DNA from 4 places in the Streptomyces sp. NPDC048001 genome. Region 1 is predicted to be linked to each of the others. Evidence: riboswitches for the same ligand, from Rfam matches in the RefSeq annotation. Region 1 holds a riboswitch; each other region holds the start of a gene.

The links. Region 1 has a riboswitch for cyclic di-AMP ahead of ACGF15_RS28170 (transglycosylase family protein). Riboswitches for the same ligand answer to the same signal wherever they lie in the genome.
Positions count from the first base shown of each region.
Region 2: another riboswitch for cyclic di-AMP. It lies ahead of ACGF15_RS10920 (M23 family metallopeptidase); the one in region 1 lies ahead of ACGF15_RS28170 (transglycosylase family protein).
Region 3: another riboswitch for cyclic di-AMP. It lies ahead of ACGF15_RS17265 (NlpC/P60 family protein); the one in region 1 lies ahead of ACGF15_RS28170 (transglycosylase family protein).
Region 4: another riboswitch for cyclic di-AMP. It lies ahead of ACGF15_RS01480 (peptidoglycan DD-metalloendopeptidase family protein); the one in region 1 lies ahead of ACGF15_RS28170 (transglycosylase family protein).

Region 1 covers NZ_JBIDBN010000020.1:56,256-61,744, reverse strand. The annotation lists gene ACGF15_RS28180 (cytochrome P450) at 1-1,214, shown strand, start outside; gene ACGF15_RS28175 (transglycosylase family protein) at 1,355-2,371, shown strand; cyclic di-AMP (ydaO/yuaA leader) riboswitch at 2,651-2,829, shown strand; gene ACGF15_RS28170 (transglycosylase family protein) at 2,833-3,483, shown strand; gene eno (phosphopyruvate hydratase) at 3,798-5,093, shown strand; gene ACGF15_RS28160 (septum formation initiator family protein) at 5,237-5,489, shown strand, end outside.
Region 2 covers NZ_JBIDBN010000005.1:91,828-97,316, reverse strand. The annotation lists gene ACGF15_RS10925 (GntR family transcriptional regulator) at 1-480, opposite strand, end outside; gene ACGF15_RS10920 (M23 family metallopeptidase) at 847-1,632, opposite strand; cyclic di-AMP (ydaO/yuaA leader) riboswitch at 1,645-1,832, opposite strand; gene ACGF15_RS10915 (pitrilysin family protein) at 2,053-3,420, opposite strand; gene ACGF15_RS10910 (pitrilysin family protein) at 3,438-4,817, opposite strand; gene ACGF15_RS10905 (DNA topoisomerase IV subunit A) at 4,999-5,489, shown strand, end outside.
Region 3 covers NZ_JBIDBN010000008.1:300,424-305,912, forward strand. The annotation lists gene ACGF15_RS17255 (NlpC/P60 family protein) at 58-1,119, opposite strand; gene ACGF15_RS17260 (hypothetical protein) at 1,459-1,812, shown strand; gene ACGF15_RS17265 (NlpC/P60 family protein) at 1,897-3,084, opposite strand; cyclic di-AMP (ydaO/yuaA leader) riboswitch at 3,086-3,250, opposite strand; gene pcrA (DNA helicase PcrA) at 3,507-5,489, shown strand, end outside.
Region 4 covers NZ_JBIDBN010000001.1:361,710-367,198, forward strand. The annotation lists gene ACGF15_RS01465 (MBL fold metallo-hydrolase) at 1-516, opposite strand, end outside; gene ACGF15_RS01470 (TetR/AcrR family transcriptional regulator) at 1,081-1,701, shown strand; gene ACGF15_RS01475 (SGNH/GDSL hydrolase family protein) at 1,829-2,620, opposite strand; gene ACGF15_RS01480 (peptidoglycan DD-metalloendopeptidase family protein) at 2,825-3,808, opposite strand; cyclic di-AMP (ydaO/yuaA leader) riboswitch at 3,813-3,970, opposite strand; gene ACGF15_RS01485 (tyrosine-protein phosphatase) at 4,537-5,349, shown strand; gene ACGF15_RS01490 (DUF6126 family protein) at 5,417-5,489, opposite strand, start outside.

The sequences.
Region 1 (5,489 bases):
TCGCCACCGACCCCTATCCGGCCTACGCGTGGCTGCGCGAGCACGCGCCGGTGCACCGCACGGTCCTGCCCTCGGGCGTGGAGGCCTGGCTGGTGACCCGCTACGCCGACGCCCGCCAGGCCCTCGCCGACCAGCGGCTGTCGAAGAACCCGGCGCACCACGACGAACCGGCGCACGCCAGGGGCAGGACCGGCATCCCGGGGGAGCGCAAGGCGGAGCTGATGACGCATCTGCTCAACATCGACCCGCCCGACCACACCCGGCTGCGCAGGCTGGTCTCCAAGGCGTTCACGCCGCGCCGGGTCGCCGCCTTCGAGCCGCGGGTGCAGGAGCTGACCGACCGGCTCATCGACGGTTTCGCGGCGAGGGGCGAGGCGGACCTGATCCACGAGTTCGCGTTCCCGCTCCCCATCTACGCCATCTGCGACATGCTCGGCGTCCCGCGCGAGGACCAGGACGACTTCCGGGACTGGGCGGGGATGATGATCCGCCACGGCGGCGGTCCCCGCGGGGGCGTGGCGCGCTCGGTGAAGAAGATGCGGGGCTATCTCGCCGAGCTGATCCACCGCAAGCGCGCGGAACTCGGCGAGGGCGGGGGCGACGACCTCCTCTCCGGGCTCATCGCCGCCTCGGACCACGGCGAGCACCTGACCGAGAACGAGGCCGCGGCGATGGCGTTCATCCTGCTGTTCGCCGGGTTCGAGACCACCGTGAACCTCATCGGCAACGGGGTCCACGCGCTCCTGCGCCACCCGGAGCAGCGGGCGCTGCTCCAGGCCTCGCTGGCGGCCGGGGAGAGCGGGCTGCTGGAGACCGGGGTGGAGGAACTCCTGCGCTACGACGGGCCGGTGGAGCTGGCCACCTGGCGGTTCGCCACCGAGCCCCTCAGCCTCGGCGGGCAGTCCGTCGGGGTGGGCGACCCGGTACTGGTGGTGCTCGCGGCGGCGGACCGGGACCCCGCCCGCTTCGACGCCCCCGACACCCTGGACCTGACCCGCCGCGACAACCAGCATCTGGGCTACGGGCACGGCATCCACTACTGCCTCGGCGCCCCGCTGGCGCGGCTGGAGGGGCAGACGGCCCTCGCTACCCTGCTGACCCGGTTGCCCGATCTGCGAGATGCGGGCGATCCAGGCGATTTGCGGTGGCGTGGGGGGCTCATCATGCGTGGATTGCGCACTCTGCCGGTCGAGTTCACCCCGGAGAGTAGTTGACGCTCCGTCAGGGTTGTGACTTTTACGTAATCTGCAGTGCATCGACTTGTGACTTACGTTCGAATACGGCTACGTTCACGTCGACCTCGGCGGCTGACAACCGCCGCACGGTCCCCTGTAGTCACGCGAAAGGCAACCGCATGCTCTCCGGGAACGGACGCCACCGCCGCCCCCGCCAGGCACCGGCCATCGTCGTCGCGGCGGGGGTGACGGGATCGGCCATCGCCATCCCGCTGCTCGGCGCCGGATCCGCCTCCGCCGCCGACGCCGCGACCTGGGATCGCGTCGCCGAATGCGAGTCGGGCGGCAACTGGTCGATCGACACCGGCAACGGCTTCTACGGAGGGCTCCAGCTGTCCCAGGAGGCGTGGGAGTCCTTCGGCGGCACGGCGTACGCACCGACCGCGGACCTGGCGAGCCGTTCCCAGCAGATCACCGTCGCGGAGCGGGTGCTGGACGCCCGGGGGGCCGGCACCTGGCAGGCGTGCTCCGTCGTGGCGGGGCTGACCGACGACGGCCCCGACAGCGCCCTCGACCCCGGCCTGGAGCCGGAGGCGGCCGTTCCCGCCGCCGAGGCCCCCGGGACCGGTTCCCCGAAGAGCGGGCCGGTGGCGGAGGGGCCGGGCCCCATGCCGGGCGAGCGCGCGGCGGAGCAGGCCGCCGCCTCCCCCTCTCCCTCCCCGTCCGTGACCTCCGACGGGGTGGCGGCCCCGTCCGCCGCTCCCGTGGAGCCCTCCTCGGAGCCGTCCGCGGAGCCCTCCGCACCGGCGGAGCCCGCCGCGGGCGCCCCCGGGGCCGAGGGTTCCGCGGAGGAGCACGAGGGGGCCGTCGGCTCCGCGGGCCGCGGCAAGCACCGCGGGGCCCCCGCGGAAGAGGCGGGCCAGGCCCGGCCGGACGAGGCGCGCGAGGGCGACGGCCACCCCTCGCGCGGTGACGGGTCGGTGCGCGAGGGCGCGGCCGGGGCCGCGCCCGAGGGCTCCTACACCGTGCAGGAGGGCGACAGCCTCTGGGGCATCGCCGAGCAGGGCGAGGTCCCCGGCGGCTGGTCGGCGCTCTACGAGGCCAACGAGGCCGTCGTCGGCGAGGACCCGGACCTGATCCTCCCCGGTCAGACTCTCGATCTGGGCGCGGAGCCCGCGGAATCCCCCGCTCCGTAAGCCCCTTCCACCCGGCGATAGGTCCGGAGTTGTCCGTTCTGCGCAAGTGAGACAAGGGTCTCTTCGCCGCAACTGGCCGGTTTCACCAGTCGATTTCGGTCACCTCTACCTCTACCTGCGGAAACGGTTCATTCGGCCCTGGCGGTTCGTCCGGTTTCTCCCCGATGTTCGTATTCGAACATCGGGGAGAGGTGTGTTTACCGTCGGAACCGCTCGCCACCGGTGGGCACCGCTGACCGTCACGCCGAATCCTGCCGTCGGTCGGGGGGAACAGTCGACGCTCGAAAAGCGCCGAAGGCAGGAGCGGGGGACCCAAGGTACGTTGCCGGTCCCGGCGGCCCGGAAGGGCTGCCCGGGGACGGCTCGGGGTGAAGCCGCGCGCATCCGTGCAGCGCGGCCGGGCATTCCTTCCGGCCCGAACCCGACAGCTCACCTCGCAGGCGTCGGTGAGGAGTCCATCCATGCTGCGTTCCGGCACCGCCAAGCACCGCCGTCCGTCCCGTGTCTCGCGCGTCGCCGCCCTCGTCGGCGTCGCCGGAGCGGCCGTCGCCGCCCCGCTGCTCACCGCCGGCCCGGCCTCCGCCGCGACCGCCGCCGAGTGGGACGCCGTGGCCCGGTGCGAGTCCGGCGGCAACTGGTCCATCAATACCGGCAACGGCTACTACGGCGGCCTCCAGTTCTCGGCCTCCACCTGGGCCGCCTACGGCGGCACCGCCTACGCCGCCACCGCCGACAAGGCGTCCAAGGCCCAGCAGATCGCCATCGCCGAGAAGGTCCTCGCGGGCCAGGGCAAGGGCGCCTGGCCGAGCTGCGGCGTCAACCTCTCCAGCACCCCCTACGGCGGCGCCGCGGCCGAGCAGCCGCAGCAGCGCGCCGAGGTCCCGACCACCCGCTCCGAGCGGGCCGAGGCCCCGAAGCAGTCCGCCCCCGCGACGCCGAAGGCCGTCAAGAAGGGCGACGGCGAGTACACGGTCAAGGCCGGCGACACCCTGAGCGCCATCGCCGAGGCCGAGAAGGTCGAGGGCGGCTGGAAGAAGCTCTTCGAGCTGAACAAGGACGTGCTGCAGAGCGCCGACGTGATCTACCCGGGCCAGCAGCTCCACCTGCGCTGACCCTCCGCCTCCGCCGCGGGCGGCCTCTCCCTCCGCCCCGGCGGCCACGGGCCGGCCCCGGCCCGGCGCACCTTCCCCCGAACGCGCCGGGCCGGGGTCCTTGCGCTCCGGGCTCCGTTCCCCCGTCCGTGCCGGAGCCCCCACGGAGTTACCGGCGGGTAGATGGCCGCTGTATGTCCGGTTCGACGGGTTGTGATGTCCTTTTTCGTCCCACGGGGCGGGCATCGGCCGGGCTTTCACCCCGGGGCGGTTAGGCTCTTGGCGCAAGGCCAAGCAGACCTCTGCACCTATCTCGCGTCACATCCCAGAAGGAGATGCTCGTGCCGTCCATCGACGTCGTCGTAGCCCGGGAAATCCTGGACTCCCGAGGCAATCCCACGGTCGAGGTCGAGGTCGGCCTCGACGACGGCAGCACCGGCCGTGCTGCCGTCCCCTCCGGCGCCTCCACCGGTGCGTTCGAGGCCCTCGAACTCCGCGACGGTGACCAGAACCGCTACCAGGGCAAGGGCGTCGAGAAGGCCGTCCTCGCCGTCATCGAGCAGATCGGCCCGGAGCTCGTCGGCTACGACGCCACCGAGCAGCGCCTGATCGACCAGGCGATGTTCGACCTGGACGCCACCCCGGACAAGTCCTCGCTCGGCGCCAACGCCATCCTCGGCGTCTCCCTGGCCGTCGCCCACGCGGCCTCCGAGGCATCCGACCTGCCGCTCTTCCGCTACCTCGGCGGCCCGAACGCGCACCTGCTGCCCGTGCCGATGATGAACATCCTCAACGGCGGCTCGCACGCGGACTCCAACGTGGACATCCAGGAGTTCATGATCGCCCCGATCGGCGCGGAGTCCTTCTCCGAGGCGCTGCGCTGGGGCACCGAGGTCTACCACACCCTCAAGAAGGTGCTGAAGACCAAGGGCCTGTCCACCGGCCTCGGCGACGAGGGCGGCTTCGCGCCCAACCTGGACTCCAACCGCGCCGCCCTCGACCTCATCATCGAGGCGATCAAGGAGGCCGGCTACGTCCCGGGCAAGGACATCGCGCTCGCCCTCGACGTCGCCGCGTCCGAGTTCTACAAGGACGGCGTCTACGAGTTCGAGGGCAAGTCGCGCTCGGCGGCCGAGATGACCGAGTACTACGAGGAGCTCGTCGCGGCCTACCCGCTCGTCTCCATCGAGGACCCGCTCTTCGAGGACGACTGGGCCGGCTGGAAGGTCATCACCGACAAGCTCGGCACCAAGGTCCAGCTCGTGGGCGACGACCTGTTCGTCACCAACCCCGAGCGCCTCGCCCGCGGCATCGAGGAGGGCATCGCCAACGCCCTGCTGGTCAAGGTGAACCAGATCGGTTCGCTCACCGAGACCCTGGACGCCGTCGAGCTCGCCCAGCGCAACGGCTTCAAGTGCATGATGTCCCACCGCTCCGGCGAGACCGAGGACGTCACCATCGCCGACCTGGCCGTCGCCACCAACTGCGGCCAGATCAAGACCGGTGCCCCGGCCCGCTCCGAGCGCGTCGCCAAGTACAACCAGCTGCTGCGCATCGAGGAGATCCTCGACGACGCCGCGGTGTACGCCGGCCGCTCCGCCTTCCCCCGGTTCCGCTCCGCGGACCAGTAGGCGCCAGCGCCCCCGGGACCGCCGACGTCCGCCTCGCGGACCGGCGGCCCCGGCGGGCGCCCGTGCACCACGCCTCCGTACGTCCCCGTCCCCGGTCCCGTACCGTGTCCGGGGACGTCCGCGTGTGAAGGGGAGGCGAGACCATGGCGCGCAGGCCGGAGCCCGACCGGTTCTCCACCGCGACCAGGCTGCGGCTGCTCGGGGAGCAGACCGCCGCGCGCGTCTACCGGTCCCAGAACCGCCGCCAGGACCGCCGCTCCCGGCTGACCGGCCGGGCCGCGTTCCTCGCCCTCGTCGTCTGCTCCCTGGTCGTCGCGCTCGCCTACCCGATGCGCCAGTACGTCTCGCAGCGTGCGGAGATCGCCGAGCAGGAGCGGCTGATGGACGAGGCACGCG
Region 2 (5,489 bases), on a different contig from region 1:
GACCGCGTACATCCACGCCACCTTGTGGCGCAGCTGGGTCAGCAGGGCGATCAGCCCGGGGCTCGCGCTGGCCTGGGCGAGCGTCTCGTGGAACCAGGTGCCGAGGGACCTGAGATCCTCGCCCTGACCGCGCCGGGCGCGGTCCTGCCCCAGCCGGACCAGGCCCCTCAGGACCCTCAGATGCGCCTCGCTGCGCCGCTGGGCCGCACGGGCCGCGCCGAGGGGCTCCAGCAGGGTGCGGACCTCCAGCAGGTCGGCGGCCTCCTGCTCGGTGGGCTCGCAGACATGCGCCCCGGCGTGCCGCCGGGTCACCACGAACCCCTCCGACTCAAGGGTCCGCAGGGCCTCGCGGACAGGGACGCGGGAGACGCCGTAGCGGCGGGCGAGCTGCTCCTCGGTCAGGCGGCTGCCGCGCCGGAAGACGCCGGAGACGATGTCGTCGCGAATAGCCGTGCATACAGAGTGCGCGGGAATGCGCATGACCGAACCTCCGCCGTATCCGCACGAAACCAGCGCCGGCTGACGCGTGTCCCGTGACTCTATTCCAGTCGGCGGGGTTTTCCGAAGGGCGACCGGAATCCACACATAATCTTCTGGCCTTTTGGCCGGAATCGGTGGAACAGTCGGCCGCGACGGCGGAGGCCCTCCCCGCGAGGGACGGGAGGACCCCCGCCGAGGGGACACCGGACGGGTGAAGGCAGGGGCACGGGTGAGGGCCGGGACACGGATCCGGCCCAGACCGCCGCGGGCCGGAGGGGCCGTCCGCGGTGCGGACCGCCCGGCGCACGGGGACGGGACGGCGGCCCGGTGCGGGCGGCCCACCCGGACGGGGCGGGCCGCAGGGGGTCAGACGCCGACGCCGTGGGAGCGGAGGTAGGCGACGGGGTCGATGTCGGAGCCGTACTCCGCCGTCGTCCGCGCCTCGAAGTGCAGGTGCGGGCCGGTGGAGTTGCCGGTGGAGCCGGAGAGGCCGATCTGCTGGCCCGGCGCGACCCGCTGGCCCACCCCGACGCCGACGGAGGACAGGTGCCCGTACTGGGTGAAGGTGCCGTCGTCCATCCGGATCACCACGTTGTTGCCGTACGCGCCGCCCCAGCCGGCCTCGACGACGGTGCCGGCGCCGACGGCGACCACGGAGCTGCCCATCGGGGCCCGGAAGTCGACACCGGAGTGGCTGCCCGAGGACCACAGGGCGCCGCCGGCCTGGTAGCCGGTGGTCACATGGGAGCCCGCCACCGGGAGGCGGTAGGCGTTCAGGCGCTTGCGCTCGGCCTCACGGGCGGCGCGCTCCTCGGCCTCGCGCAGCTCCCTGGCGCGCTCCTCGGCCCGGCGCTCGGCCTCGGCCCGGGCCTTGGCGGCGGCGCGCCGCTTCGCCGCGGCCTCCTCGGCGGCCTCGCGCTGCGCGGCGGCCTGGTCGGCTATCTCGTCGGCGAGCGAGGTCTCCACGGAGATGACCTGCGTCAGACCGGTGTCCTCGGGGGTGGCCGCCAGGGGCTCGGCCGCGAGGGCCGGGGAGGCGAGACCGCCCACGACGCCGGTGGTGGCGAGCGTGGCGGCACCGGCGAGGCTCGCGGTCCTGCGCGTCAGGCGGCTCGGGGCACGATGCTTCCCGGTGGCACGGGTGAACGCCATGGAGAGGCGGATCCTTTCCTTCCGTCTCGCCTACCGGGTTAGCTGACGGGTTCGGAGCAGGAAGGTCTCCTACGGGCGCCTCCGCGGACGAAGGCCCCCGATTCACCCCAGGGAGAACGCTCCGCCGCCCTCCACGGGCGGGGAGTTGGGTCCCCGGCTCCCCGGGCTCACACCCTGCGGGGACTCGGCGATGACTGTCCGGTGCCGCCGGTGCGGCAGGTACGGGGCGGACAGCCGGACCGACGCTAGGCAGTCGGAGGGCCCATCACCAAACGGACAAGGGCTTTTGTCATACACGCCACATGACATAACGCCACTTACGCCAAAGAGCCAGATCAATCGCTCATTCAGGACATAGGGGACGGGCCCTCGGATCCGGGCAGACGCCCGAGGACCCGTCCCCCCGTACGCGGGCGGCGGTCAGCCCGCGACCACCGTCACCTCTCCGATCCCCAGGGCCTCCACCGGCTCCCGGATCGCGGAGGCGTCGCCGACGAGCACGGTGACCAGGCGGTCGACCGGGAAGGCGCCGACCGCGGCCGCGGTCGCCTCCACGGTCCCCGTCCCCGCGAGCCGCGCGTACAGCCTCGCCTGGTAGTCGTCGGGCAGGAACTGCTCCACCTGGTCCGCAAGGGTGGCCGCCACGGAGGCGGCCGTCTCGTACTTCAGCGGCGCGACACCGACAAGGTTCTGCACGGCCACGTCCCGCTCGGCGTCCGTCAGCCCCTCGGAGGCGAGCGTCCGCAGCACCTTCCACAGGTCGTCCAGGGCCGGGCCCGTGTTGGGCGTGTCCACGGACCCGCTGATCGCCAGCAGCGCGGCCCCGGAGCCGTCCGGCGCGGAGCGCAGCACCTGCCCGAAGGCGCGCACCCCGTAGGTGTAGCCCTTCTCCTCGCGTAGGACCCGGTCCAGGCGGGAGGTCAGGGTGCCGCCGAGGCAGTAGGTGCCGAGCACCTGCGCCGCCCAGACGCTGTCATGGCGGTCGGGGCCGACGCGCCCGATCAGCAGTTGGGTCTGCACGGCCCCGGGCCGGTCCACGATCACCACACGGCCGGTGTCGTCGGCGGTGGCCGCGGGGACGGGGCGCTGCGCCGCCTTGTCACCCGTCCAGGCGCCCAGGGTCCCGGCGAGCACGGCGTCCACGTCGAGACCCGTGAGGTCGCCGACGACCACGGCGGTGGCCGTGGCGGGCCGGACATGGGCCTCGTAGAAGGCCCGCACCGCGGCCGCGTCGATCCGGGAGACGGTCTGCTGGGTGCCCTGCCGGGGGCGGGAGATGCGCAGCGCCGCCGGGAACAGCTCGGCGGAGAGCTGCTTGGCCGCACGGCGGGCCGGGTTGGCCATCTCGTGGGGGATCTCGTCCAGGCGGTTGCGGACCAGGCGGTCGACCTCGCCGGAGTCGAAGGCCGGGGCACGCAGGGCGTCGGCCAGCAGCCCGAGCGCCTTGGGCAGCCGGGAGGCGGGCACCTCCAGGGAGACCCGCACACCGGGATGGTCGGCCATCGAGTCGAGCGTGGCCCCGCAGCGCTCCAGCTCGGCGGCGAACTCCTCGGCGCTGTGGCGGTCGGTGCCCTCGGAGAGCGCCCGGGCCATGATCGTGGCGACGCCGTCGAGACCCTCCGGCTCGGCGTCCAGCGGCGCGTCGAGCAGTACCTCGACCGCCACGACCTGCTGGCCGGGACGGTCGCAGCGCAGCACCGTCAGGCCGTTGTCCAGGGTGGCGCGCTCGGGGGCGGGGAACGCCCAGGGCCGGGGCTCCCCGGCGGTGGGCTGCGGGTGGAAGTCCATGGTCACGGCAGCGTCGCTCACTGGTCGGCCCCCTCGGTCGCAACGTTCTGTGCGGGCTCGTCGGTCTCTGCGGCGTTCTCCGCCGACTCGTCGGCGGCCAGCGGCTCGTAGACCAGCACCGCCCGGTTGTCCGGGCGCAGCCTGGCCTTGGCGACCGCCTGCACCTCCTCCGCGCTGACGTCCAGCACCCGCTGCACCGCGGTGAGGGCCAGCTGGGGGTCCCCGAAGAGCACGGCGTAGCGGCACAGCTCGTCGGCGCGGCCTGCCACGGTGCCCAGCCTGTCCAGCCACTCGCGTTCCAGCTGGGCCTGGGCGCGCTCCATCTCCTCCGGAGTCGGTCCCTCCGCGGCGAAGCGGGCGAGTTCCTCGTCGACGGCGGCCTCGATCCGCGGTACCTCGACACCGGCCGAGGTCTTCACGTCGAGCCAGCCGAGCGAGGGCGCGCCGGCCAGGCGGAGCAGGCCGAACCCGGCGGCCACGGCCGTCTGGTCGCGGCGGACCAGCCGGTTGTGCAGGCGGGACGACTCGCCGCCGCCGAGCACGGTGAGGGCGAGGTCGGCCGCGTCGCACGCGCGGGTGCCGTCGTGCGGAAGGCGGTAGGCGGCCATCAGCGCGCGCGCCGGGACCTCCTCGACGACCTCCTCGCGCAACTGCGCGCCGATGACGTCCGGCAGGGAGCCGTCGCGCGGCGGGTGCTTGCCGTCGTGACCGGGGATCGACCCGAAGTACTTCTCGACCCACGCCAGGGTCTGCTCGGGGTCGATGTCCCCGACGACCGACAGCACCGCGTTGTTCGGGGCGTAGTAGGTGCGGAAGAAGGCCCGGGCGTCCTCCAGGGTCGCCGCGTCCAGGTCCGCCATCGAGCCGATCGGGGTGTGGTGGTAGGGGTGGCCCTCGGGGTAGGCGAGGGCCGTCAGGCGCTCGAAGGCGGTGCCGTAGGGAACGTTGTCGTAGCGCTGTCGGCGCTCGTTCTTGACGACGTCGCGCTGGTTCTCCATGGACTCGTCGTCGAGTGCGGCGAGCAGCGAGCCCATGCGGTCGGCCTCCAGCCAGAGGGCGAGCTCCAGCTGGTGCGCGGGCATGGTCTCGAAGTAGTTGGTCCGCTCGAAGCTCGTGGTGCCGTTGAGGGAGCCGCCGGCCCCCTGGACGAGCTCGAAGTGGCCGTTGCCCTTCACCTGCCCCGAGCCCTGGAACATGAGGTGCTCGAAGAGGTGCGCCAGCCCGGTGCGCCCCTCGACCTCGTGGCGGGAGCCCACGTCGTACCAGAGGCACACCGCGGCGACCGGGGTCAGGTGGTCCTCGGAGAGCACCACGCGCAGGCCGTTGGCCAGCCGATGCTCGGTCGCTGTCAGGCCGCCGGAGCCGGCCTGGCCTGTGGCCGTGTGACCCATGGGCATGTACGTCCCTTCGATCGCGATGTGAAAGAGTCCTGCCACCCTATGCAAGCGCACCAGCGGGTGGCGAAGTTCCCGTCCGGCCTCCGCGTCCCTCTTCCGGGTCGTGAGGGCGTTGTCGGCGGGACGGTCCACAATGGTGCGCGTCGGATCCACACTGGTACGTGAAGGAGCAGCAGCCGCGATGGCCCGCCGCAGCACGAAGACCCCACCGCCGGAGGCGTTCGAGGAGAGGATCCTCGACATCGACGTCGTGGACGAAATGCAGGGCTCCTTCCTCGAGTACGCGTACTCGGTGATCTACTCACGGGCACTGCCGGACGCGCGGGACGGCATGAAGCCGGTGCACCGCCGCATCGTCTACCAGATGAACGAGATGGGCCTGCGCCCCGACCGCGGCTACGTGAAGTGCGCGCGGGTCGTCGGCGAGGTCATGGGCAAGCTGCACCCGCACGGCGACGCCTCGATCTACGACGCCCTGGTGCGCATGGCGCAGCCCTTCTCCATGCGCCTTCCCCTGGTCGACGGCCACGGCAACTTCGGCTCCCTCGGCAACGACGACCCGCCCGCCGCGATGCGCTACACCGAGTGCCGGATGGCCGACGCCACGGGGCTGATGACGGAGTCGATCGACGAGGACACGGTCGACTTCCAGTCCAACTACGACGGCCAGGA
Region 3 (5,489 bases), on a different contig from region 1:
GCCGTACGGCGGGCGACGTCGGGGGCGGGGGGCGCCGTCGGGGGCGGCGCGCCGGTCTCAGGCGACGCGGACCGCGCCCGCGAACGGCATCTCGTCGATGCCGGCGATCCGCACCGGTGACCCGGGCCGTGGGGCGTGGATCATCCTGCCGTCGCCGATGTAGAGCCCGACGTGGGTGATGCCGTGGTAGAAGAAGACCAGGTCGCCCGGCGCCAGTTGGGAACGGGCCACCCGCCGCCCCGCCTCGATCTGCGTGTAGGTGGTGCGGGGGAGGGCCACGCCCGCCGAGCGCCAGGCCGCCTGCGTCAGCCCCGAGCAGTCGTAGGCGCCGGGTCCGGTGGCGCCCCACACATAGGGCTTCCCCAGGGCGCCGTAGGCGTAGGCCACGGCCCGCGCGGCCCGTCCGTCGGCCGGACCCGAGGGCGCCCTGGGGGCGGGCATGTCCGCGCGCCCGGCGCGGTCGGCGCGGTCGGGACCCTCGGCGGCGCCCCGCGCGTAGGCGGCCCGCTCCTCCGCGGTGAGCCGGGCCAGCAGCCGCTCCGCCGCCGCGAGCCGTGCCCGGACCGACTGCTTGTGCCGTGCCGCCCGGCCGCGGTGCTGCTCCAGTTCGGCCGCCCGCAGCCCGGCGCGCTCGCGCAGCTCCGCGAGGTCGACGAGCTGGCGCCGCACCGAGGCGAGGGCGGACGCCCGGCGGTCGCCGACGCGCTCGGCGAGCGAGGCGCGTTCCAGGTAGTCGCCGGGATCGGAGGTGAGGGCGAGCCGGAGACCGGGGTCGATCCCGCCCGCGCGGTACTGCGCGGCCGCGAAGGAACCGAGCGCCTCGCGCGAGGTGTTGAGCCGCTCGGTGCGCCGGGCCGCCTCGTCGCGGAGGGCGCCGAGCTCGTCGCGGGCGGCGTCCGCCCGCTCCCTGGCGCCGTTGTAGCGCTCGGTCGCGGCCTCCGCCTCCCGGTACAGCGTGTCCACCTTCGCCTTGACCTGGGCGGTGGTCGGCCGCGGGTCGGCCTGGGCCGTTCCGCCGAGCGCCGTGCCGCCGGCGGCGCCCGCGAGGGCGAGGGCGGCGGCCGTCCGGCCCGCCGGTCCGGTGTGCGGACGCTGCCTGGGTTTCCGGTGCGCTGCCACGGTGGCGCCGTTCCTTCCGTCGTCCGTCCGTCGTCCCCGGGGCCCGGCGGCGCGCACCGCACGGGAGAGCGGTGGGCCGCCGGACCCTTCGGCGGGGGTGGCCGAGCCGTCCGGCTGCACGACGGCGGTGGGAGCCGGCCACCTGGTGCTGGACGCTAGACCGCGCGGCCGCCGCGGGAGGCGGCGCCGACCGGAACTGCCCGAAGCCTGCCCTCCGTGCTTCGTCCGGCGGTCGGAACCGATCGCCGGAGGACCGGGAACGGGAGCCCGTGGACCGATGCCGCGGACGGGGGCGACCCGGTCGGGATCCGGTGGTATGGGCCGCATAGGCTCCGCCGTATGGACGTACTCATCAATGTCTTCGTCGCCCTGCATGTCATCGGTATCGCCTCGCTGCTGGGCGGTTTCCTGACCCAGATGAAGGCGATGGGCGCGGGCACGGCCCGCTTCACCCCGGCGATGCTCCACGGGGCACTGACCATGCTGGTCACGGGCGTGGCCCTGGTGGGGCTGAACCAGGCGGACGACCAGCCCGTCGACAACGTCAAGATCGCCGTGAAGCTGGCGGTGCTGGTGGTGGTCCTCGGGCTGGTCTACGTCAAGCGGGACGAGGAGCGGGTGGACAAGGCCCTCTTCGGCGCGGTCGGGGCGCTGACCACGGCGAACGTCTTCATCGCCACGCTCTGGACCTGAGCTTCCGCCGCCGTCCGGCTCGCCTCCGACGGGGGCCGCGGGGGGCGGCACCCCCGCCGCCCCCCGCCGCAGGCTCCGCCGGGCTCAGGCCGGGCGGACGCTGCCGTGGATCGGCATGGAGTAGACGGACTCCTCGCGGACGTTGGCGCCCGGCTTCGGTGCGTGGATCATCATGCCCTCGCCGATGTAGATGCCGACGTGGCTGATGTCGTCGTAGAAGAAGACCAGGTCCCCGGGGAGCAGGTCCTGGGTGGCGACCCGGGTGCCGACCTCCACCTGGTCCCAGGTGGTGCGGGGCAGGTCCACTCCGGCGGCCTTCCAGGCGGCCTGGGTCAGGCCCGAGCAGTCGTAGGAGCTCGGTCCGGTGGCCCCCCAGACGTACGGCTTGCCGATCTGCGCGCGGGCGAAGTCGATCACCTTGTCGGCCTTCGCCGCGTGCCCGCCGTCCGCCGTCCCGCTCCCGGGGTCCGCGTCCTGCGCCGGGGGCTGTGCCGTCTCCCGCGCCGTCTCCGGCGCACGGGCGGCCTCGGCCTCCTGCGCCGCCTGCCGCTCCGCCTCGGCCCGTTCCGCCTCGGCCCTGGCCTTCTCCTCCGCCTTGCGGCGGGCCTCCTCGGCCTTCTCGCGCTCGATCGCCTCCAGGCGCGCCTTCTCCTCGGCGGTCAGCCGGGACAGCAGGGACCGCGCCTCGGCGAGCTTCGCCTGCACGTTCTGCTTGCTGGTGCGCAAGGCCTCCTGGGAGGCGCTCAGTTCCTCCAGGCGCTCGCCCGCCTCCGCCCGCTGCTCGGCGGCCTCCGCACGCTGGGCCTCGTAGTCGGCGACCGCCTGCTGCTGCTGGTCGGTCATCCGGTCCATCAGACGGGTCTGGTCGAAGTAGGCCTGGGGACTCTCCGCGAACATCAGCGCCGCGGTCGGCGCCACCGCCCCGGTGCGGTACTGCGCGGCGGCGAAGGTGCCGAGCGCGCGCCGGGACTCGTTGAGCCTGTCCGCCCGGGTGGCCGCCTGGTCGAGCAGCGTGTCCACCTCGCGCCGCTGCTCGGTCGCGGCCTCCTTGGCCTTGTTGTACTCCTGCGTGGCGCTGCCCGCCTGCCGGTAGAGGTCGTCGACCTTCTTCTGCACCTCCTCGATGGAGGGCGAGGGCTCGCCGGGTGCGGCGGAGGCGCTCTGTCCCGACAGCAGCGTGACCCCGGCGAGGGCGGCCGTGGTGAACCCGACGGCGGGGGAGGGCTTGGTACTGCGGCTGCGGATCCTGCGATGCGACGCCAAGGCCGGCATCTCCTTCTTCCGTGGACCGCCTACCGGGTTAGCTGTCGGGTTCGGGCGAACGGAAGACGCCCTACGGGCAGCGCGCGGCGCGGCCCGATTCACCCCGGTCGTGCATCAAGTGGGTCCCCGGCTCCGAACCGCCCAGCGGGGGGCCCGGATTCGGCGTAGTCGACCCGTTCGGCGCGGTTCGCCGGGAGGGGAGCGGGCCGTCTGGTCGAGCACGCTAGCCAATACGTGAGCACCCTGTGAAGGTTGATGTTCGATATGTCCGATACATTTCCGTGACCTTTTTCGAGAGGGGGTGCCGGGGTCCCGCGCCGGATCCGGCCGGTCACCCAATGTGCACGTTCCGCCCCCGCCCGCGTGCGGTGCCGTCCGCCCGGTGGAAGCCGTCCCGGAGTGTCGGCGGGGCGGCCTAGACTCGGTAGGCGATGAGCAGCCTCTTTGACGACAGCTTCCTGACCGGCCTCCAGCCCCCCGAGGAGGAGCCGCACGGGGAGGAGCACCCCCCGCCGCCCGAGGACGCGGCCCCCGAGCCGATCCCGGACGACCTCTTCCAGGGGGCGTACGACGTGCCGCCGGCCCGCGACGGGTACTACCGCGACGGCGCTCCCCGGCCCGCGGTCGATCCCTCGGCCCTGCTGGAGGGGCTGAACGAGCAGCAGCGCGACGCCGTCGTCCACACCGGATCCCCGCTGCTCATCGTCGCGGGCGCCGGGTCGGGCAAGACCCGTGTGCTCACCCACCGGATCGCGCACCTGCTGGGCACCCGGCACGTCCACCCCGGCCAGATACTGGCGATCACCTTCACCAACAAGGCCGCCGGGGAGATGAAGGAGCGCGTCGGCCAGCTCGTCGGCCCGCGGGCGAACGCCATGTGGGTGATGACCTTCCACAGCGCGTGTGTGCGCATCCTGCGCCGCGAGTCCAAGCGGCTCGGGTTCACCTCGTCGTTCTCGATCTACGACGCGGCCGACTCCAAGCGCCTGATGGCCCTGGTCTGCCGGGACCTGGACCTCGACCCGAAGAAGTTCCCGCCCAAGTCGTTCAGCGCCAAGATCTCCAACCTCAAGAACGAGCTGGTCGACGAGGAGAGCTTCGCCGACCGGGCGGCCGGGGGCGCCTCCCAGGCCGAAGGCGCCGGGGGAGGTTTCGAGAAGACGCTCGCCGAGGCGTACCGGATGTACCAGGCGCGGCTGCGCGAGGCCAACGCCCTGGACTTCGACGACATCATCATGACCACCGTCCACCTGCTCCAGGCCTTCCCGGACGTGGCCGAGCACTACCGGCGCCGCTTCCGCCACGTCCTGGTCGACGAGTACCAGGACACCAACCACGCCCAGTACACCCTGGTGCGGGAGCTGGTCGGGCAGGGGTACGAAGACCTGGCGCCCGCCGAGCTGTGCGTCGTCGGCGACGCGGACCAGTCCATCTACGCCTTCCGCGGCGCGACCATCCGCAACATCCTCCAGTTCGAGGAGGACTACCCGGAGGCGACGACGATCCTGCTGGAGCAGAACTACCGCTCCACGCAGACGATCCTGTCGGCGGCCAACGCCGTCATCGAGCGCAACGAGTCCCGCCGCCCGAAGAACCTGTGGACGGACGCGGGCGCCGGTGCGCGGATCACCGGCTATGTCGCGGACACCGAGCACGACGAGGCGCAGTTCATCGCCGAGGAGATCGACCGGCTCACCGACGCGGGCGAGGCGAAGGCGGGGGACGTCGCCGTCTTCTACCGGACCAACGCCCAGTCCCGCGTCTTCGAGGAGGTCTTCATCCGCGTCGGCCTGCCCTACAAGGTGGTCGGCGGAGTGCGCTTCTACGAGCGCAAGGAGGTCAGGGACGTCCTCGCCTACCTCAGGGTGCTGGCCAACCCCGAGGACGCGGTGCCCCTGCGCCGCATCCTCAACGTCCCTAAGCGGGGCATCGGGGACCGTGCCGAGGCCATGGTCGAGGCGCTCGCACTGCGCGAGCGGATCACCTTCCCGCAGGCGCTGCGCCGCGTGGACGAGGCCTACGGCATGGCGGCGCGCTCGGCCAACGCCGTGAAGCGCTTCAACGTCCTGATGGAGGAGCTGCGCACCATCGCGGAGTCGGGAGCCGGGCCCGCCGTGGTGCTGGAGGCCGTGCTGGAGCGCACCGGCTACCTGGCCGAGCTCCAGGCCTCCACCGACCCGCAGGACGAGACCCGTATCGAGAACCTCCAGGAACTGGCGGCGGTGGCGCTGGAGTTCGAGAAGGACCGGGCCGAGGGCGACGGTGGCGGCACCCTCGCGGAGTTCCTGGAGCAGGTGGCGCTCGTCGCCGACTCCGACCAGATCCCCGACGAGGACGAGGAGGGCTCCGGCGTCATCACGCTGATGACCCTGCACACGGCGAAGGGGCTGGAGTTCCCCGTGGTCTTCCTCACG
Region 4 (5,489 bases), on a different contig from region 1:
GCGGATCGTGGGCAGGTCGAGGTGGTCGTAGTGGTCGTGCGAGATCACCACGGCGTCGACGGTGCCGAGGGAGGCGAGCGGGACGGGCACACGGTGCAGTCTGCGGGGGCCGACGAAGTCGAAGGGGGAGCAGCGCTGCCCCCAGACGGGGTCGAACAGGACCCGCCGGCCGTCGATCTCGGCCAGGACGCTGGAGTGTCCCATCCAGGTCAGGCGCAGGCCGGAGGCGGGCCGCCGGGCCAGGTCGGCGAGGGTGGTGGTGTGCACGGGCACCGAGCCGGACGGGCTGCGGCGGGCCCGCGCCTCCTTCTCGAAGTAGATCCGGGCGAATTCCGACAGGGAGGCGCCGGAGGGGCGCGTCCGGGCGCCGATCGGGTTCCGGAAGGAGCCGTCGGAGAAGTTGGGCGAACTCCGGATGCGCCGCAGGCGCTCACCCGAAGGGTCGGCGCCGAAGGCGGCGGTCCTGAGGGCGCGCAGCCGCGCACGCAGCGGGTGGAAGGGACCTGCGCCGGTCACGGCACCTCCTGGTGGTCGGCGGTTGCTTCCATTATGGGTTTTCCCCGGCGCTCCGGCCGGTTCGGACGGGGCGTCCGCGGTCCCCGGGCAACGTGTGCGCGGGTCGCCGTGTTCCCTGCCGTGGCGGTGCAGGGGTCGTCGGCCCCGTCTTCATCGTGCGCCCGCCGCCTCCGGACGGCCGCCGGACGGGGCCGGGGCGTCCGTCCTCCGGGGGCCGGTCGCCGGGACGCGGCGGGGGCTGCGGGCGGGGGCGGTCGGGGCGGGTGTCACATCCGGCCGGGCCTGCCCCGTCGTACGGGTGGAGATCCGGACACCCCTTCAGGAGGCCGCCATGCCCCGCCCGCCGTCGACGTCCCGCCCCTCCCCGGCCCCCGGGGCGCCCGTGGCGGGCCCGCGGCGGGTGCCCGACCCGGTGGGACACCCGGCGCAGGGCAGCAGGGCCACCGGGGTGCACCACGGGCCGGAGCCGGTCCGGGGGGCTCTGCGTCACGCCTCCGGAATGACCGGAATTAGAGGCTCCGCACTCTGGACCCGCGCCAAGATCCGCTGTGTAGGGTGACGGCCGTGGCCAGAGTCCGATTGAGCGTTGCGCAGCGCCGGGAGGAGCTGCTGAACGCCGCCGTGGAGCAGATCGAGCAGCGCGGTGCGGCGGCGGTGCGGATCGCCGACGTCGCCACCGCGCTCGGTGTCAGCAACGCGCTCGTCCTCTACCACTTCTCCTCCAGGGAGCAGCTGGTGGCCGCCGCGTTCAGCCATGCCGCCGACGCCGATCTGCGGCATCTGCGCAAGATCGCCGCCCGGCGCACCTCCGCGCTGCGGCGCCTGCGCTCGGCGGTGCGCTGGTACGCGCCCACGGGCCAGGCCAAGGGGTGGCGCCTGTGGATCGAGGCGTGGTCGATGTCGCTGCGCGATCCGGACCTGCGCGATCTGTCGCGCGGGCTGGACCAGCAGTGGAAGTCCGCCCTGGCCGAGGTGATCGCGGAGGGCGCCGCGGCGGGCGAGTTCTCCTGCGAGGACCCGGCGGCGGCCGCCTGGCGCCTGACGGCCTTCCTGGACGGCCTCGCCGTGCAGATGACCTGCTACGCAGGCGCGGTGTCCCGGGCGGCCATGCTCCAGTGGGCGGACGACGCGCTCGCCCGCGAGCTGGGGCTGGACCGGGAGGTTCCGGCGCCGGCCGGCGGCTGAGAGAGGGCGGCCCCGCTGCCCGTGCACCGCCCGTCCGGGAGCGGACGGGACGGCCACCGGGCGGCGGCGCCCGGCCCGTGGGCGGTCCCGCCCGGCCCCGGGGTCCGGGGCGGCCGGACGTGGCGGCTCACAGGGGCATGAGGTCCGGGCGCTTGGCCTCGACGTGGTCGCCGGAGCTCTGGCCGCGCAGGCGGCGGCCGATCCAGGGCACCAGGTGGTCGCGGGCCCAGTGGATGTCGTCCCGGCGCACCTCCAGGGCGCCCCGCGGGGGCAGCGGCGGCCAGGGCTGGTCGGGGTCGGCGGGCACCTCGATGCCCAGCACCTGGGCGGCCCGGAGCGCGACCCGGGTGTGCCCCTCGGGGGAGAGGTGCAGCCGGTCGGTGTCCCAGGCCCGCCGGTCCTGCACGGACCTCAGGGACCAGAGGTCGAGGACCGGGCAGCCGTAGCGGTCGGCGATCGCCCTGACGTGCGCGGTGTAGGTGGCGATCTTGCCCCGCAGGTGGCGCAGGACGGGGACGTCCCGGGTGTCGAAGCCGGTGGTCACCATGACCGTGCCCACCGAGGAGGTCAGATCCGCCACGGCGCGCTCGAAGCGGGCGGCGACGTCGTCGGGGTCGGTGCCGGGGCGGATGATGTCGTTGCCGCCCGCGCAGAAGGAGACCAGGTCGGGGGCGAGTTCCTTCGCCCTCGGGACCTGGTCGGCCACGATCTGGTCGAGCAGTTTGCCGCGTACGGCCAGGTTGGCGTAGCGGAAGGCGCCCTCCGGCGCGAGGTCGTCCAGGATCACCGCGAAGCGGTCGGCCCAGCCGACGAACGCGCCGTCCGGTCCGGGGTCGCCGACACCCTCGGTGAAGCTGTCGCCGATCGCTGCGTACGACCCGAATGTGCCGCTGGTCCGTGTTCTCGAATCGTCTGCCACGGACAGTATTTTCCCTGCCCGGATGTGACCTACGCGACCGTAGGGAGGGGTTGACGCCGGGTGATCTTTACCACCGGTCAAGTTTCCCCCAAGCCGGAATACGCGGAATCCCCCGCTCCGCGGGGTGGCGGTGCGGGGGACGCGTCGAGGCCCGGGAAGCGGTCCGCCGCCGGCGCGGGCCGGCGGCGGAACGTGCGGGGGGCGTCAGATCGAGACGCCGTGCTGGCGCAGGTAGGCCACCGGGTCGATGTCCGTGCCGTAGGAGGAACCGGTGCGGATCTCGAAGTGCAGGTGCGGGCCGGTGGAGTTGCCGGTGGAGCCGGAGAGCCCGATCTGCTGGCCGCCGCTCACCTGCTGGCCGCCGGAGACGGAGAGCGAGGAGAGGTGGGCGTACTGCGAGTAGGTGCCGTCGGTGTGGCGGATCACGACCTCGTTGCCGTAGGCCCCGGCCCAGCCCGCGGAGACCACGGTCCCGGCTCCCACGGCCTTGACCGAGGTACCGGTGGAGGCGATGAAGTCGACACCGGTGTGGTAGCCGCTGGACCACATGGCGCCGCTCTGGCGGTACGGCGTGGAGACGGTGGCCCCGGGGATGGGGGCGCTGAAGCCGGAGGCGGGGGCCTCGGCGGCGGGCTTCTGCGCGGGCGCGGCGGCCTTCCCAGCCGGTGCCGCGGCCTTCCCGGCCGGGGCGGCGGCCTTCTCGGCCGGGGCGGCGGCCTGGGCCGGGGCCGCCTCGCGGGCGTCGTCACGCGAGGCGCGGGGCGCCGATCCGGTGCGCACCTCGGGGTCGTTCTTCGCCGCGGACTTCGCGCCGATGGTGAGCTCCAGCCCCGGGTGGATCAGCGAGGGGTCGGCACCGATGGCGCGGCGGTTGTCGTCGTAGAGCTGCTTCCAGCCGCCGCGGAGGCCGCTGTCCTCGGCGATCTGCGACAGGCAGTCCCCGGCGACGACGGTGTACGTGCGGGGCGCCTGCGCGGCCGCGGCCGGGGCCGGGGCCGCCGCGGGGGCGGCAGCGGGCGCCGCGGCGGCCCGGGCGGGTGCGGCGGCGGGCGCCTGGCCCGTGGCCGCGTGGGCGCCCGCGGCGCCGAGCAGCGGCAGGGCGATGGCGGCGCCGCCGGTGCCCGCGACGACGAAACCGCGGGTCAGCGAGGTGGACTTGGGACGGCGGTGCTTACCCTTTCCGGGCATGGCGCATTCCTCTCCGGCGCCTGCGAGGTGAGCTGTCGGGTTCGAGCTGGAGATGCCCGATCGCGCAGTACACGCGATTTCACCCCAAGCCGTCCGAAATCAACCGGATACGGCGTACTACCTGGGTCCCCCGCTCCTGCCACGCGTGGGTGAGTGCGAACTCCGGTCGGCGGCAGGACTAGGCGGTCCGTCCGGATTGAGCGTGACCGTAGGCGAGCCGCCCCGGCGGAACAACCCACCCTGATCCACCGCACCCCGGGAACTCCCGCACGATCACCGCACCCCATCACCCTGCGTGGGCGACCACCCGTCAACTTCCGTCCCTGAACTGGAACTGACACTCCGGCAGCGGGCACGGTGCGTCACGATTATGATCCTGCTCACCCAGGCATTCCCATTTCCCCCATGAAAGGACACCGCCTACTCAAAAACCCAATCCGGACAGAAAGCGCGAAGGCTTATCGAATAGTGCACTTGCCGCGCAGGGCCCGGGGGCCTCGTCCCCTTCGCCCCCATTCCCCTCCACCGGGCCGGCGCACGCCCGCTCCACCCCGGGAGAGTGCGGACCGGCGCCACGGGGCGCAGGGGCGCGGGGCCGGGGCGGAAGCCCGGTGCCCGACGCTTCCCGCGCCCCCGGTCGAGATGGTTGCCGCATGAAACGGATGTCGTATCGTCGGGTTCCCGCCCTCGTCGGCCCCCGCCGACGGCTGTGACCCGAAGGAGTCCATGTGACGCAGCAGCTGCCGCAGGCCCCGTCGGCCGAGCCCGAGCTCGCCGGAGTCCGAAACTTCCGGGACGTGGGCGGGCTGCCGACCGTCGACGGCCGCACAGTCCGCCACGGCAGGCTCTACCGCAGCGGTCACCTCGCGCACGCGACCGCCGCCGACGCGGCGTTCCTCGCCTCGCTCGGGCTCCACACGATCTTCGACTTCCGCAACGCGGCGGACCAGCGGCTGGAGGGACCGGACGTCGACCTCCCCGGGGTGCGCAACCTCAACCTCCCCCTGAGCGACCCGGCCGACGGCGCCGAGTTCTGGCGGATGGTGCGCGACGGCGACCTGGAGCAGCTGAAGGCGATCCTCGCCGACGGCAAGGGCGCGGCGCGGATGACGGAGTCGTACCGCTCGATCATCCGGGAGCGGACCGCGGAGCACGGCCGTGTGCTCCACGCGATCGCCGAGGACAGCGTCCCGGCCCTGATGCACTGCGCGGCGGGCAAGGACCGCGCCGGTCTGTCCGTGGCCGTGACCCTCCTGGCCGTCGGCGTGGAGCGCGACGCGATCGAGGCCGACTACCTCAAGTCCAACGACCCGCACCGCCGCTACAAGGTCCGGCGCGGGCCCGGTGCCCCCGAGGGGATGTCGCCCGCGGTCATGGAGCTGCTGAACCCCCTCTTCGACGCCCGCGCCTCCTATCTGGAGGCGGCCTTCGAGGCCATCGACGACACCTGGGGCGGTACGGAGCGCTATCTGTCCGAGGGTCTCGGCCTCTCCCCCGCCACCCGTGAACGGCTGCGCGGGCGGCTCCTCGACGGCGCCTGAGCCCGCGAGACACCCGAGGGGCCCGCGGGCCCCTCGGGTGCACGCCGTCCCCTGCGGAGCGGCGGGTCTACTGGTTCGAGCCTCCCACCAGGAACAGCAGGTAGAGGAAGGCCGCGATGACGTGGCCGGCGACCAGGTAG